Regions from separate parts of the Paenibacillus sp. JT22N15 genome, predicted to be linked through region 4. Evidence: riboswitches for the same ligand, from Rfam matches in the RefSeq annotation. Region 4 holds a riboswitch; each other region holds the start of a gene.
What was found. Region 4 has a riboswitch for cobalamin ahead of cobJ (precorrin-3B C(17)-methyltransferase). Riboswitches for the same ligand answer to the same signal wherever they lie in the genome.
Positions count from the first base shown of each region.

Region 1: another riboswitch for cobalamin. It lies ahead of AC50X8_RS29360 (ABC transporter substrate-binding protein); the one in region 4 lies ahead of cobJ (precorrin-3B C(17)-methyltransferase).
Region 2: another riboswitch for cobalamin. It lies ahead of metE (5-methyltetrahydropteroyltriglutamate--homocysteine S-methyltransferase); the one in region 4 lies ahead of cobJ (precorrin-3B C(17)-methyltransferase).
Region 3: another riboswitch for cobalamin. It lies ahead of AC50X8_RS03105 (energy-coupling factor ABC transporter permease); the one in region 4 lies ahead of cobJ (precorrin-3B C(17)-methyltransferase).

Region 1 covers NZ_JBXENV010000021.1:884-4,092, forward strand. The annotation lists gene AC50X8_RS29355 (hypothetical protein) at 52-1,083, opposite strand; cobalamin riboswitch at 1,309-1,571, shown strand; gene AC50X8_RS29360 (ABC transporter substrate-binding protein) at 1,854-3,209, shown strand, end outside.
Region 2 covers NZ_JBXENV010000001.1:698,396-701,604, reverse strand. The annotation lists gene AC50X8_RS03090 (energy-coupling factor ABC transporter ATP-binding protein) at 1-832, shown strand, start outside; cobalamin riboswitch at 948-1,140, shown strand; gene metE (5-methyltetrahydropteroyltriglutamate--homocysteine S-methyltransferase) at 1,405-3,209, shown strand, end outside.
Region 3 covers NZ_JBXENV010000001.1:701,741-704,949, reverse strand. The annotation lists gene AC50X8_RS03110 (DUF445 domain-containing protein) at 1-986, shown strand, start outside; cobalamin riboswitch at 1,083-1,287, shown strand; gene AC50X8_RS03105 (energy-coupling factor ABC transporter permease) at 1,455-2,228, shown strand; gene AC50X8_RS03100 (energy-coupling factor ABC transporter substrate-binding protein) at 2,228-2,512, shown strand; gene cbiQ (cobalt ECF transporter T component CbiQ) at 2,509-3,209, shown strand, end outside.
Region 4 covers NZ_JBXENV010000030.1:12,874-16,082, forward strand. The annotation lists gene AC50X8_RS32110 (hypothetical protein) at 92-415, shown strand; gene AC50X8_RS32115 (DUF6376 family protein) at 675-1,106, shown strand; gene AC50X8_RS32120 (hypothetical protein) at 1,131-1,400, shown strand; cobalamin riboswitch at 1,537-1,686, shown strand; gene cobJ (precorrin-3B C(17)-methyltransferase) at 1,852-3,209, shown strand, end outside.

The DNA.
Region 1 (3,209 bases), on a different contig from region 4:
GCACCTTTTCTTCATAACGGAGAAGAGGTGCTCTCTGATTTGTTAATAAATCTAACCATCCTTCAACTGATCTACAATCTCCTGCAGCAAAATCTTTTCCGTCTCCTTCAATTTTTGCAGCTGCTCCATTTGCTTGTACAACGTATCCGAGCTTCGAGTAAGCCAATATTTTAAGATGGAATTTCTTACAGCCAGTGCAGCAGCCTCCAGCTTTTTCCATCTGCTTAAAATTAGATTATCATCAATCAAATGATGGTTATTAATCATGTAGTCTAATCGCATAGTCATGCATTTCTTATGGTCGTAAAGCAGGTGGAACGATCTAATATCAAATACTACCTCTTCTTGAGCCAAATATTTTAAATATTCGGAGGCCTTGTCGTATACATTAATACCGAAGGTTAGCCCGGGGGTGCCTAAAGCTTGGTTATAATGTTCATCCGTATGTGCCCTAGACGAGAGGTAGGCGTTCATCGTATTTTTCACATAGGTTAGTGAAAAAGTATAATTGTTATTTTCGAGCGGCTTCAATAAATAAAGATGGTCTTTAAAATCATGGGCATCGATTTCTAATATATGAAATGCTCTATGAAAAGCTTCGTAATCACAGGTGATATTCGTTGAATATTTTCCGTTGGCATTATTGTCACAAAAGTACAGCTTTTTATTTGCATCATCATACCCATTTATCATGACTTCATGTGGGGATTTTGCCGAAATTTCATACTCTTTAATATGAAAACGATCGATCATAACGATTACATAATAGCCGCCATCAATCGATGCTTTAATAAAATCAAACAGCTCGTTATTTAAAATCGTTGAGCTTTGCCTGTCTAACGCTATCCGCTGAAAATCAATAAAAGGGCAGTCATAAAACTCAACCATTTTATCTCTATAATAACCGTTGAAGAAAAAGGTATATAATTGGTTTGGATCAGGAATATCGAATAAATTAATATAATTATTCATAAACCATAATTTTTTCGAGTCCACACGCGAGATAATAGAATAAAAATCACTGTAAAACCAATATGAATCAATAATTTGCTTTTCTTCAACTGGAAGGATTTTCACCGTCACTGTGATCATTCCTTTTCTATTTGATTAGGTTATCTATTGGATTAATTTAATAAATAAGCTCATCATGCGTGAAGTAATTTCAATATAACATTACTGGAAAAAATATGAAAGTTTTATGTTGAAAACACTTTCATTTTCGAATTAAAGCCATTGACAGATTCCCGCTTCCTCCCTATGATTAAGAATGGATTACGGACAGGACGGGCTTATGAGCCTGCAAAACTTCATACTTGAATGAAAATAGGTGCGAAATGTTGGCTGGAACTTATACGTCTTCGTTCGCTTAAAAGGGAAGTTCGGTTAAAGGCCGACACGGACCCGCCACTGTAAAGGGCAGCAGCTTACACAGGCTGCGCTCCCCTCACAAATAAGCCACTGGCTGATGAGCTTCTTTTCGTCGCAAGACGAATAGCAGATGCTTACCCTAGCTGGGAAGGGAAGAGAGGGAGGCCCCAAGTCAGGAGACCTGCCTGTTTTAACATCACTGTTTGACCTACGGTGCTTAGGGAGGTGGTTGGTTATGCCCATTTATTGCAAAATGTCTAACGATTATTTGTTGCTTCATGGCGAGCAGACGCAGATAAGGTTTAGTTATTTAACATAAAAGCATTTCTGACTGCTTTTTAAGGGTCGGGGATGCTTTTTTTAAATATAGAGAAAAGATATGATTTTTCTATCCTTTCTCTATATTTCTACGCGAAACGGTAGCTTTGCCGCCACAGGACGGCTTTCGGCCGTTTACGCTTACTAGAAGGGGAGACAAAAGAAAAATGAACCACACGAAGAAGCCACTTAGCTTGTCACTTGGAATGATGATCGTTTGCTTGATGCTGGTCCTTGCAGGATGCAGCACGAATGCTGGCCAAAACGCAGAGCAGGGCACGGATGCTGCCTCGGGAAACAACGCTGCTGCCGCTAAAAAAACACTAACAATGGCGTACACTTGGAACCCTGCAGGCGTTGATCCGCATGGCGACGATAGCTGGGATGTTATGCGCTCGGGCGCAGGGGAAACGCTGATTAAATTGAATGAGCAGCTGCAGCCATCCGCTTGGCTCGCGAAGGAATGGAAGCAGGAGGATGCTAATACGTGGACGTTCAAGCTGGAAACGGGCGTAACGTTCCACAACGGCAAAAAAATGGATGCTGAAAGCGTAAAAGCATCGCTGCTGCGTTCCATTGCGAACAGCCATTTGGCGAAGGATTTGCTTCTGGTTAAAGATATTGAAGTGCTTGCGCCTGACGAGCTGAAAATGATTACGACACAGCCGAACTCGGCGATCATTTCCAGCTTGGCTGATCCAAGCACGATTATTCTTGATGTTGACAGCATGAAGGAAGCGGGCAGCTACCCGGCCATGACGGGAGCTTTCAAAATCAAGCAATTTACGAAAGACGTATCGCTTGTTGTTGAGCGTTATGATGGCTATTGGGGGGAACCCGCAAAGCTTTCAGAAGTGACGATGAAGTTTGTAACCGATGGCAACACGCGTCTGATGGCGCTGCAGGCTGGTGAAGTAGATGTCGCAACGGACATTCCGATTGACAGCATTGAGCTGGTAGAGAAGGACAGCAAGCTGGAAGTGCTGTCTGCCCCATCGGTTCGTACACATATGGTATTATTTAATATGAATTCTGCTTTGTTTAAAGAAAAATCGAACCGCGAGGTTGTAGATCAAGCGATTCCGCGCGAGGCGATTATTGAATCGGTTATGCGTGGTTACGGCACGAAAGCGAAAAGCCCGTTCCCGGAAATTTTGCCATTCGGCAAAGTGGCGGAGCAAGCAGCAGGGGAAACGACGGAGCAATTGCTGACCGCTGGCGGCTGGCAGAAAAATGAGGAAGGCATGTGGGAGAAGGAAGGCAAGCCGTTCGAGGCGACGCTCCTTACGTTCCCGCACCGCCCAGAGCTGTCGGTTATGGCAGAGGTTATTCAAAATCAACTGCTTAATGAAGGAATTACCGTGAAAATACGCAAGGTTGAAAATATTGACGCTGAGCTTGCGAAGTCCGATTGGGACCTTGCGATGTACAGCATGCTGACGGCGCAGACGGGCGATCCGCAATATTTCTTGAACATTTTCTATCAAGCTGCTAGCGAATCGAATGTCAGCCATTATGAATCG
Region 2 (3,209 bases), on a different contig from region 4:
AACCATTATGGAAATGAACCAAGTGAGCTATGCTTATCCCGGAACGGACAAGACCGCTTTAAACGGGCTAGAGCTGCGTATTCCGGCGAACAAGAAGATAGCGCTGTGCGGGCATAATGGCTCGGGCAAGTCGACGCTCTTCTTGCAGCTTATTGGCATTAATCGTCCGGAATCCGGTTTTGTCAGCTGGCGCGGCGAGCCGCTTTCTTACAAGCCCAGAGAGCTTGCCAGCTTGAGACGGCGCGTCGGCCTTGTTTTTCAGGACCCGGAGCATCAGCTCATTTTGAATACCGCTTATGAGGATATTTCCTATGGGCTGCGCAATGCGGGGCTTCAAGAAGTGGAAATTGACAGACGTACGGCGCGCATCGTTCAGCAGCTGAACTTGCAGGAACTGGCGCATAAGCCGCTGCATCATCTCAGCCTTGGGCAAAAGAAGCGAGTCGCTCTTGCCGGCGTACTGGCCCTGGAGCCGGAGTTAGTGCTGCTTGATGAGCCGGCTGCTTATCTCGATCCGATATCGGAGCAGCGGCTGATGGCTGAGCTGGACCGCATTCATGCCAGCGGCATAACGCCGGTTATGGCGACGCATGACATGAATATGGCCTATGCTTGGGCGGATTGGATTTTCATCATGAATGAGGGCCGCTGTATATTGGAGGGTACGCCGGAGACGGTATTTCGCGAAGGCGAGCGTCTCAGAAGCCTTGGACTCACGCTGCCAATGGTGCTGGAAGCTTGGGAGGCACTGCCGCCTGAGCTGCGAGGAGAACAGCAGGCGCCGCGTACGCTCGCGCAATTTAAAGCGGCTGTAAAATCTTTTGTTGTATAAAAACGCGAAAATTCGTATATTTATACATGTTGCTTGAAATATAGGAAAGGATATGATTTTTCCATCCTATCTCTATATTTCTCCGTTTCACCTTGTATAAATAAAGATCGACCAACTAAATAGCGAGGAATAGGGTGCTCTTGCGTAACGTCTTGAGCTTAAAAGGGAAGTCCGGTGCAATACCGGCGCGGTCCCGCCACTGTAACAGCGGAGTTTTGCGCAATAAAGCCACTGGCATGATGCCGGGAAGGCGAGCGCAGCGATGATGATGCTGGAGCCAGGAGACCTGCCTTATTCTATACACTGCAGTACCTACGGGAGATAGGGAGGTGTTAAAGATGGCAGCCATCGTTTGTTGAAACGAGGGGCGTCTTTACCCACATTTCTGTACAGGGTAGGACGTCCCTTTTTGCAGTTTCTGGCTGGCAGCAAATTGGATGTATAGGGAAAGGCCGCCGCGAAGAAATTCGCTCACACTGCCATAAGTATATATCTGAGTTTGTTGATGAAATAACAAAGGATTATAACATCCATCCACAAGGATGAATAATGAAAAACAGGAGGCAATAACAATGAGTCAAGTAAAAAGCAGCAGTTTGGGATATCCGCGTATCGGTGAAAACAGAGAATGGAAAAAAGCTCTGGAGGCGTTCTGGAGCGGCAAGCTTGCGGAAGCGGCTTTCTTGAAGCAGCTGGAGACGATTCGTCTAAACCATCTCCAATTGCAAAAACAGGGCGGCATTGATCTCATTCCGGTAAATGATTTTTCGTATTATGACCATATCCTTGATACAGCTGCGATGTTTGGCGTTGTGCCTGAGCGCTTTGGCTATACAGGCGGCCCCGTATCGGTAATGACCTATTATGCAATGGCGCGAGGCAACAAAACCGCTTCGGCATCCGAGATGACGAAATGGTTCAATACGAACTATCACTACATCGTTCCTGAGCTGAAAGGCATTACGCCGGCGCTGACCGAGAACCGTCCGTTGATCGCTTACCGCGAAGCAAAGGAAAAGCTGGGCATCGAAGGCAAACCAGTCATTGTTGGACCTTATACATTCCTCAAGCTGTCTAAAGGCTATGCCGCTTCTGAGCTTGCTACAGTTGCTGCTCAGTATGTTCCGCTGTATGCACAGGTGCTGCGCGAGTTGGAGCAAGAAGGCGTACAATGGGTGCAAATGGATGAGCCTTCGCTTGTAACAGACGTTTCCGAAGCAGATTTGGCGCTTGTGCAAAGCATTTATGCCCAGCTTCATGAAGCGGCACCTAAGCTCAATTTGCTGCTGCAAACGTATTTTGAATCGGTTCAGCATTATGCTGCAATCGCGGCTTTGCCTGTACAGGGCTTAGGTCTGGACTTCACAGCTGGCGCTGAAAAGAACCTGCAGCAGCTGGAGTCAATCGGCTTCCCACAGGACAAAGTGCTGGGTGCAGGCGTTATTGACGGCCGCAATATTTGGCGGGCGGATCTTCAGGAGCGCAAAGCGCTGCTTGCCCGTATTGCTAAAGTCGTGCCAAACGACCGACTGATTGTAAGCTCCTCTTGCAGCCTGCTGCATGTACCTGTGTCAGCGGCTCTTGAAACGGCACTGCCGGCAGAGCTTGCAGGCGCACTGGCGTATGCCAATGAGAAGCTGGAGGAAATTGCCGTTCTGGCAACTGCGCTGAATGAAGGAGAAGCAGCGGTAAAAGAGGCGTTTGATCGCAATGCAGCAGCTTTGGCTGCACTTGCCGCATCGCCGTCCCGTGGCCGTGCGAGCGTCCATGCCGCTGTAGCGAGCATTGATGCGCAGCCATCGGAGCGCAAAGCGGTATTTGCAGAGCGCCAAGTGAGCCAGAAGGAACGCTGGCAGCTGCCATTCCTGCCGACAACGACAATCGGCAGCTTCCCGCAGACGGCGGAAGTTCGCCAAGCGAGACGGCAATGGCGTCGTGGTGATTTGGGCGAGGAGCAATACCGCGTATTCATTAAGGAGCAAATTCAGCATTGGATCAAGCTGCAGGAAGAGATCGGCCTTGATGTTCTCGTTCATGGAGAGTTTGAGCGTACGGATATGGTTGAGTTTTTCGGAGAGAAGCTGGAAGGCTTTGCTTTCACGAAAAATGGCTGGGTGCAATCCTATGGCTCGCGCTGCGTAAAACCGCCAGTCATTTACGGCGATGTGCAGTTCAGCAAGCCGATGACTGTCGAAGAAACCGTTTATGCGCAGTCGCTGACTTCTAAACCGGTGAAAGGCATGCTGACGGGCCCGATTACGATTTTGAACTGGTCGTTCGTTCGCAGCGACTTGACTCGTGAGCAGGTTGCTTACCAAATCGCGCTTGCCTTGGCAGAAGAAGTGAAGGCGCTGGAGGAAGCGGGCATTGAAATGAT
Region 3 (3,209 bases), on a different contig from region 4:
CTATGGAAAATGAACTGCTGAATAAAGAAAGCATTACCCGCAAGCTGTCGGGCTTTCAACTGTTCGCTGGGGCGGCATCGGCGGCGACTCGGCTGATTGGCAAGCGCAAGTTCAGGCTGGCAGCGGTTGATTTTGCCCAGTCGGCAGTGGAGCGCTTGCCTTTGGAGCGGGTTAGCAGTGTGCTGCATGGATTTTTGGCTGATTATGTGAAAAAGCAGGATTTTACGCCAATCGTGCGCAAGCTGGCGGATCGTTTCGTCCATGAGCGTTGGGATGAACGGGCGCTGGATTACGGCCTGGAGCATGTAGGCCATTGGATTCGCAAGCGTGAAACCGAGGAAATGCTCGGCAAGCTCGCCTTCAAAAAGCTGGAGGAGCTTAAGGTAGGCGGCTTCATGGGGTTTGCACTGCAAGCTTTCGTCGGCTTTATGAACGAGGAGAAGCTCGGCGGTTTGATCCAGAACATGCTGCTCTCTACGATGCAGGAGCTTTCCCATCCTGGAAGCCCGCATCGGCAGAAGCTGCTGCTTGAGGTGAGAGCCCAGGCGGAGAAGCTTGCCGATAACGAAGAGCTGATGCTCAAGCTGAAGCAGCTCATTGAACAGGGGGTGGACAGCGTTGAAACGGAGCGCTTCATCCATTTGCGTCTGGAGGAGCTGAGACAGCTCGTGCTGGACAAGCTGGAGGAGCAGCATCGCAGCGGAGGGCGCGCCATTGTGCAGGGATACCGTTTTGCAACGGATTATTTGAATGGCAAGCAGGAAATGCTCGCCAATTGGGAAGATGGCATTCGCGGCTATCTCGTTCGACTTATTGAAAATAATCACTATCGCATCGGTGCGCTCGTTCGGGATAATCTCGACCGGATGGATGACAAGGCGCTCGTCTCCATGCTGGAGGAAAAGGTCGGCAACGATTTGCAGTGGATTCGCGTCAACGGCGCATTATGCGGTTTTGTCGTAGGCGTTATTTTGTCCTTCTTCTAACAGGAAGGTAGCCATTTACATTTATAGGGGACAGCCTGAATTTTTTGTGATAAGATCAAACTACAAAATGACCAATGAATACAAGGATTTTGAAAAATGATTGACATGGAACGAGGTGCCTTTGCGCACGTCAAAGGGTAACAGGGAATCGGGTGTAAATCCCGAGCGGTCCCGCCACTGTAATCGGGGAGTTTTCCTTCACCAGCAGGAGTCACTTGGCCTAAGCTTTAGGGCAGCCAGGGAAGACGAAGGAAAATAATGATCCGCTAGCCAGGAGACCTACCTCGTTCCAGCACCACAGTGCCTTCGCGGAAAGGATAGGTGTACGAATGAAAGCGATTGCTACCAGTCTGTTTGCTGGCGCAACCGTCTATTTCTGCGTACACATGGCCGTTTTCCCAGCGAAGGGAAGGCGGTCAATTTTTGTTGTCTTCAGGCATGAACACATTGGGGAGGGTATTGAAACGAATGGTCAAGTTAAAAAGCAAGACAGCAGTTAGCACCGCTTTGCTGGTTATTGGCTTCACGCTTTTTTTACTGGTGAATGAGCCGCAATCCGCATATGCGATGCACATTATGGAAGGGTTTTTGCCTGTGGGGTGGGCGATTTTTTGGTGGGTGGCCTTTATTCCTTTTTTCATCCTGGGTGTACGCGCCATTCGGAAAATTACAAAGGAAGCACCAGAGCTTAAGCTGATGCTGGGCTTGGCGGCAGCTTTCACCTTCGTGCTGTCCGCGCTTAAGATTCCTTCCGTTACAGGCAGCAGCTCGCACCCGACGGGAACGGGGCTTGGAACGGTTATGTTCGGGCCGCTGCCCATGAGCGTATTAGGTTCTATGGTATTGCTGTTTCAAGCGGTGCTGCTTGCACATGGCGGGCTGACGACGCTTGGGGCGAATGCTTTTTCAATGGCGGTTGCAGGTCCCGCTGCTGGCTATGCCGTCTATCGGCTGCTGATGCGTTCAGGCAGCAAGCAAGGCGTGGCGATTTTTTCTGCTGCCGCTGTTGCCGATCTGGCCACTTATATCGTTACTTCGATTCAACTGGCTGTTGCTTTTCCGGCTGTTGAGGGAGGCATTCTCGCATCCTTTATGAAATTTGGCGGTATTTTTGCGATTACCCAGGTTCCGCTTGCTATTAGCGAAGGCTTGCTGACGGTATTGATCTGGAACTGGCTGCAATCTTTTAATACGGACGAGCTGTCTATTTTGAAGCGGAGAATGAAAGGGGACCGCGTGTAATGAGCCGCAGTGCCAAAAATATTTGGATTTTAGCCATTGTTGTTTTGCTTGCCGTTGCGCCTTTAATATTCATTAACGCCGAGTTTGGCGGCGCGGATGGCGCGGCGGAGGAAATGATCCAGACGATTGCGCCCCATTATGAGCCTTGGGCGTCTCCGCTCACTGAGGTGCCGGGAGAAACGGAAAGCATGCTGTTCGCGCTGCAAGCTGCGATTGGCGCTGGCGTAATCGGCTATGTGATTGGCCTTTTTAAAGGGAAGTCGGGGAAATCAAAGCAGCAATGATGAAATGGATTGATACGATTTCTTATTCCAATAAGCTGCGGGATTTACCCGCCATTTGGAAATGCGGGCTTGCAGCCCTTCTGCTGCTGCTTGCCTATATCGCTCATCCGCTCGTACAGCTTGTCATTTTCGGATGGCTTGCACTGTGGACGGTCGGCTATGCGAAAGTGCCCGCTAAGCTTTATGCGGCGCTGCTTTTCTCCTCTTGCCTGCTGTTCATTCTCAGCTTGCCCGCGCTGCTCATTGAATTCAGCAATAGCAGCAGCGAAGCGGGAAGCTTGGCGGCAGCGAAAGCAGGCTGGATGCTCGTTTCATGGGAGCCGCTTAGCCTGTATGTGCCAGAGGCATCGTTAGGGCTGGCCGGACATATTTTTACGCGTATTCTTGCTTGCCTGGCATGTATGTTTTTTATCACCTTGACGACCCCCTTCCCGGATCTGCTGCAAGTGCTGAAGCGGTTGAAAATGCCGCAAATTGTACTGGAGCTCATGATTATTATGTATCGCTTCATCTTTCTGCTGCTGGATACGGCGGGGGCTATGCTGGTCGCGCAGCGTGCACGCGGCGGTCAACACGGTTTTAAAGGCAAATTGCAGGGTACGGCGGCGATTGCTGTGCGGCTCTTCGTCAAAACGATGCATCGATACAAGGGGCTCTCGAATGGGCTTATGGCAAGAGGATTTACGAATGAAATCCG
Region 4 (3,209 bases):
CAGGTGTGAAAATTCCATAGGCCAAGCTTCCGTTCTGGGCGCACAGGAATAAAATGAGGGGAAACGAAAAGCGCAAAGGAGGTTCGCCAAAATGAGAAAGAGGTTCCTTCGTCTAATATTTATCGTAGTCCTGTTTATTGGAATAAGCCTCTGGAGTTCCGCATCGCTATCCGTGTCCGCAGCAGATGTCTGTACTCCTGCAAATAATGAGCAGCAGACGAATGCTGCCGCCTCATCGCCAACCGACTCCCCCTGTAATGAACATGCGGGTCATGAGGCTCCAGATCCGGCTGCAACCGCTCCCGGGGATCAGTTGACCGATGAGCAGGCCGGGTGGCTGCTTACAGGTGTCATTGCTTTATTTCTCATTATCGTCGTCATATGGCGCCAGCATGCTTTCAAGTCGAAGCGTTAGCTGCCAAAGGAGTGGCGCAGCTTAATGATAGGGCTGCATCGTTATGCCGCAGACGCGAACAATAGCCAGCGTGCATTTTAGCTATCTGCGGCCTCATGTTTTATTTTTCTATTAAATGATGGACAAGCTTAATGATAAGACGAAATGCAACCGTTTGGACGCATCTGCCGTATAAGTAATGCTCTGTGTAAGACAGGCGGAAAGGAAGAGATTAAACATGGCCATTCGTTCAGGAAAAAGCATACTTTTAATCATTGGAATGTTATTATTAGGAGGATGCTCGTTATTTGAGGAAGCCAAGCAGACGGTCAATTCCGTATCAAACTCGGCCGAATATGTGACGGGAGCAGCAACGTACATGCAGACGCTGACAAATTTCAGCGAGCAGGCGACGCAGCTTGCGGAGCAAGCCGTAAATGATGCGAGTGCACGCGCTGATTATAAAGAACAGCTGGTAGCTGTGCAGGAGTCCATCAAGCAGTTTGGCGAGCTGCACGCGCCGGATTTTGCCAAGGACGTCCATCAGTCCGTGGTCGATTATAATTTGAAGCTGCAGGAAAGCATTGATGCGGTGCTGAAGCAGATCGAAGACGGCAAAGCATTGATTGACGCAACGGAAATTCCAAATACGATTAACAAAATCAACGAGCTGTTAAATCAAGTGAATCAACTTCAGCAGCTGGTATCGTAACGGTAAAGAGAGGAAGAGTGGAAGATGAAAGTAAATATTTTGCATGCTAGCATGACGAACTCCAAGGAATCCGGTTTCGTAGGCAAGGTTCATTTTGAAGTAGAGGGCCAGACGAACCAATACGAAATTACCCTTCATAGCCGCAAGGCGACAGAGTGGGGCTACGGTTTGTTTTTTCTGAATGAATCGGGCAAGGAAGAAGATCTTTTGGCGGTTGAGGATGAGCTGGAAGAGGACGATGAACTGTTTGATTCCCTCGTGAATGCAGCTTGGGAAACGCTTGAGAAGAAATAAATAGCTCCGGTAAAAAATAGAGCTGGTGTCAGCCTGGACATGCTGTCCGTGCTTGCGCCGGCTCTATTTGCGCCAAGGCTGATGGCATAAACGCACTTGTCGATCATACAATCTAATGTTATCATTAAGATTACAATTTAATAGGAAGGGAATAAGTGTCAGCAGGCGCCAAAGCGCCCAAGTTGACTTAATAGGGAAGTCGGTGAGAGACCGGCGCGGACCCGCCACTGTATGAAGCGTCCTAACGCTTCAAAGCCAGGAGACCTGCTTATTTCAACGACACTGTAAACCTACGTGGATATTAGGAAGGTGTTAGAGATTGGATGGCCCTTCGCTGTCTGCGTTTAACAAGGACATTGGTCTTTTCAAGCATTTCTAACACATATCGTTAGAGGTGCTTTTTTTGTTGGATAGAAATTGTAAATTGCTACATAGAAGGAGTTGGGCATCAATGAGTGAAGCAGGCGTCGGCAAGCTGTTAATTATCGGATTCGGCCCAGGGAGCTTCGAGCATATTACGAAACGCGCCCGTGAAGCGATTCAGGAGAGCGATATTGTCATCGGCTACAACACGTATGTCGACTTGATTCGGGAGCTAATCAGCGATCAGGCGATTGTGCGTACGGGGATGACAGAGGAGGTCAGCCGGGCGCAGGAAGCGGTGCGCCAAGCGGAGAACGGCAAGAAGGTAGCCGTTATATCAAGCGGCGATGCGGGCGTATACGGCATGGCAGGACTCGTGTATGAGGTGCTGATTGAGAAAGGCTGGAAGCGTAATGGCGGGGTAGAGGTTGAAGTGATTCCCGGCATTTCTGCCATTAACTCGACAGCATCCCTGCTTGGCGCGCCGATAATGCATGATGCTTGCACGATCAGCCTGAGCGATCATTTGACGCCTTGGGAGCTGATTGCGCGCAGGGTAGAAGCGGCCGGACAAGCGGATTTCGTCATTGCGCTTTATAACCCGCGCAGCGGCAGAAGAACGCGGCAAATCGTGGAGACTCAGCGGATTTTGCTCAAATACCGCTCGCCAGATACGCCGGTAGGCATTGTGAAAAGCGCGTACCGCGACCGTGAAGACATTGTCGTGACGACGCTTGCCCGTATGCTTGACCATGATATCGGCATGCTGACAACAGTCGTCATCGGCAACTCGACGACCGTCAATTATGACGGGCTAATGATTACGCCGCGCGGCTATCAGCGCAAATATACGCTTGGCGAAGGCGCGCAGCCTTTGAAGCCCCACCAGCGTCTGCAAGAGAAGAATGAGCCGTGGGCGCTTCATACGGCAGGAATGCCTGAGCTTCCAGCGGACGGGGGCTATCGTGCGGATGAATATGACGCGACGGACCAGCTGCTCGAGCGGGAGGAGCCGCAGGCGGTTGCGCCAGATGAACCGAGAAATGATAATGGACAGGGCGGCGGAATGGCGGTTGCAGTAGCCCCCCCGGTTGCGCCCGTGAAGCCGACCCCAGCCCCAATAAATACAGCCGTTTCAATGAGGGCAGAGGCTGCCCCGGCACCTGCAGTATCGCCTCTGCATTTGGCGATGGAAGCGGTTCTCCTGAATGATCGCAGCAAGGGGATCGAGCCTAGTGCGGCGTTTGGCGCAGTATCGAGCCCTATGCCTGTGTTTGCGCAGCAATCGGTACTTGAGTTTGCCGTAAGCCCAGGTGTCGCGACAAAAAACTTCACGCCCCAGCAGCTCGTAGCATTGGCGCAGGCTGTTGGCGAGAAGGGTTCGATTGAATATACGCCGCATCATCATTTGCTGGTGCGGATTCCAACATCGGACCCGGACAGTGT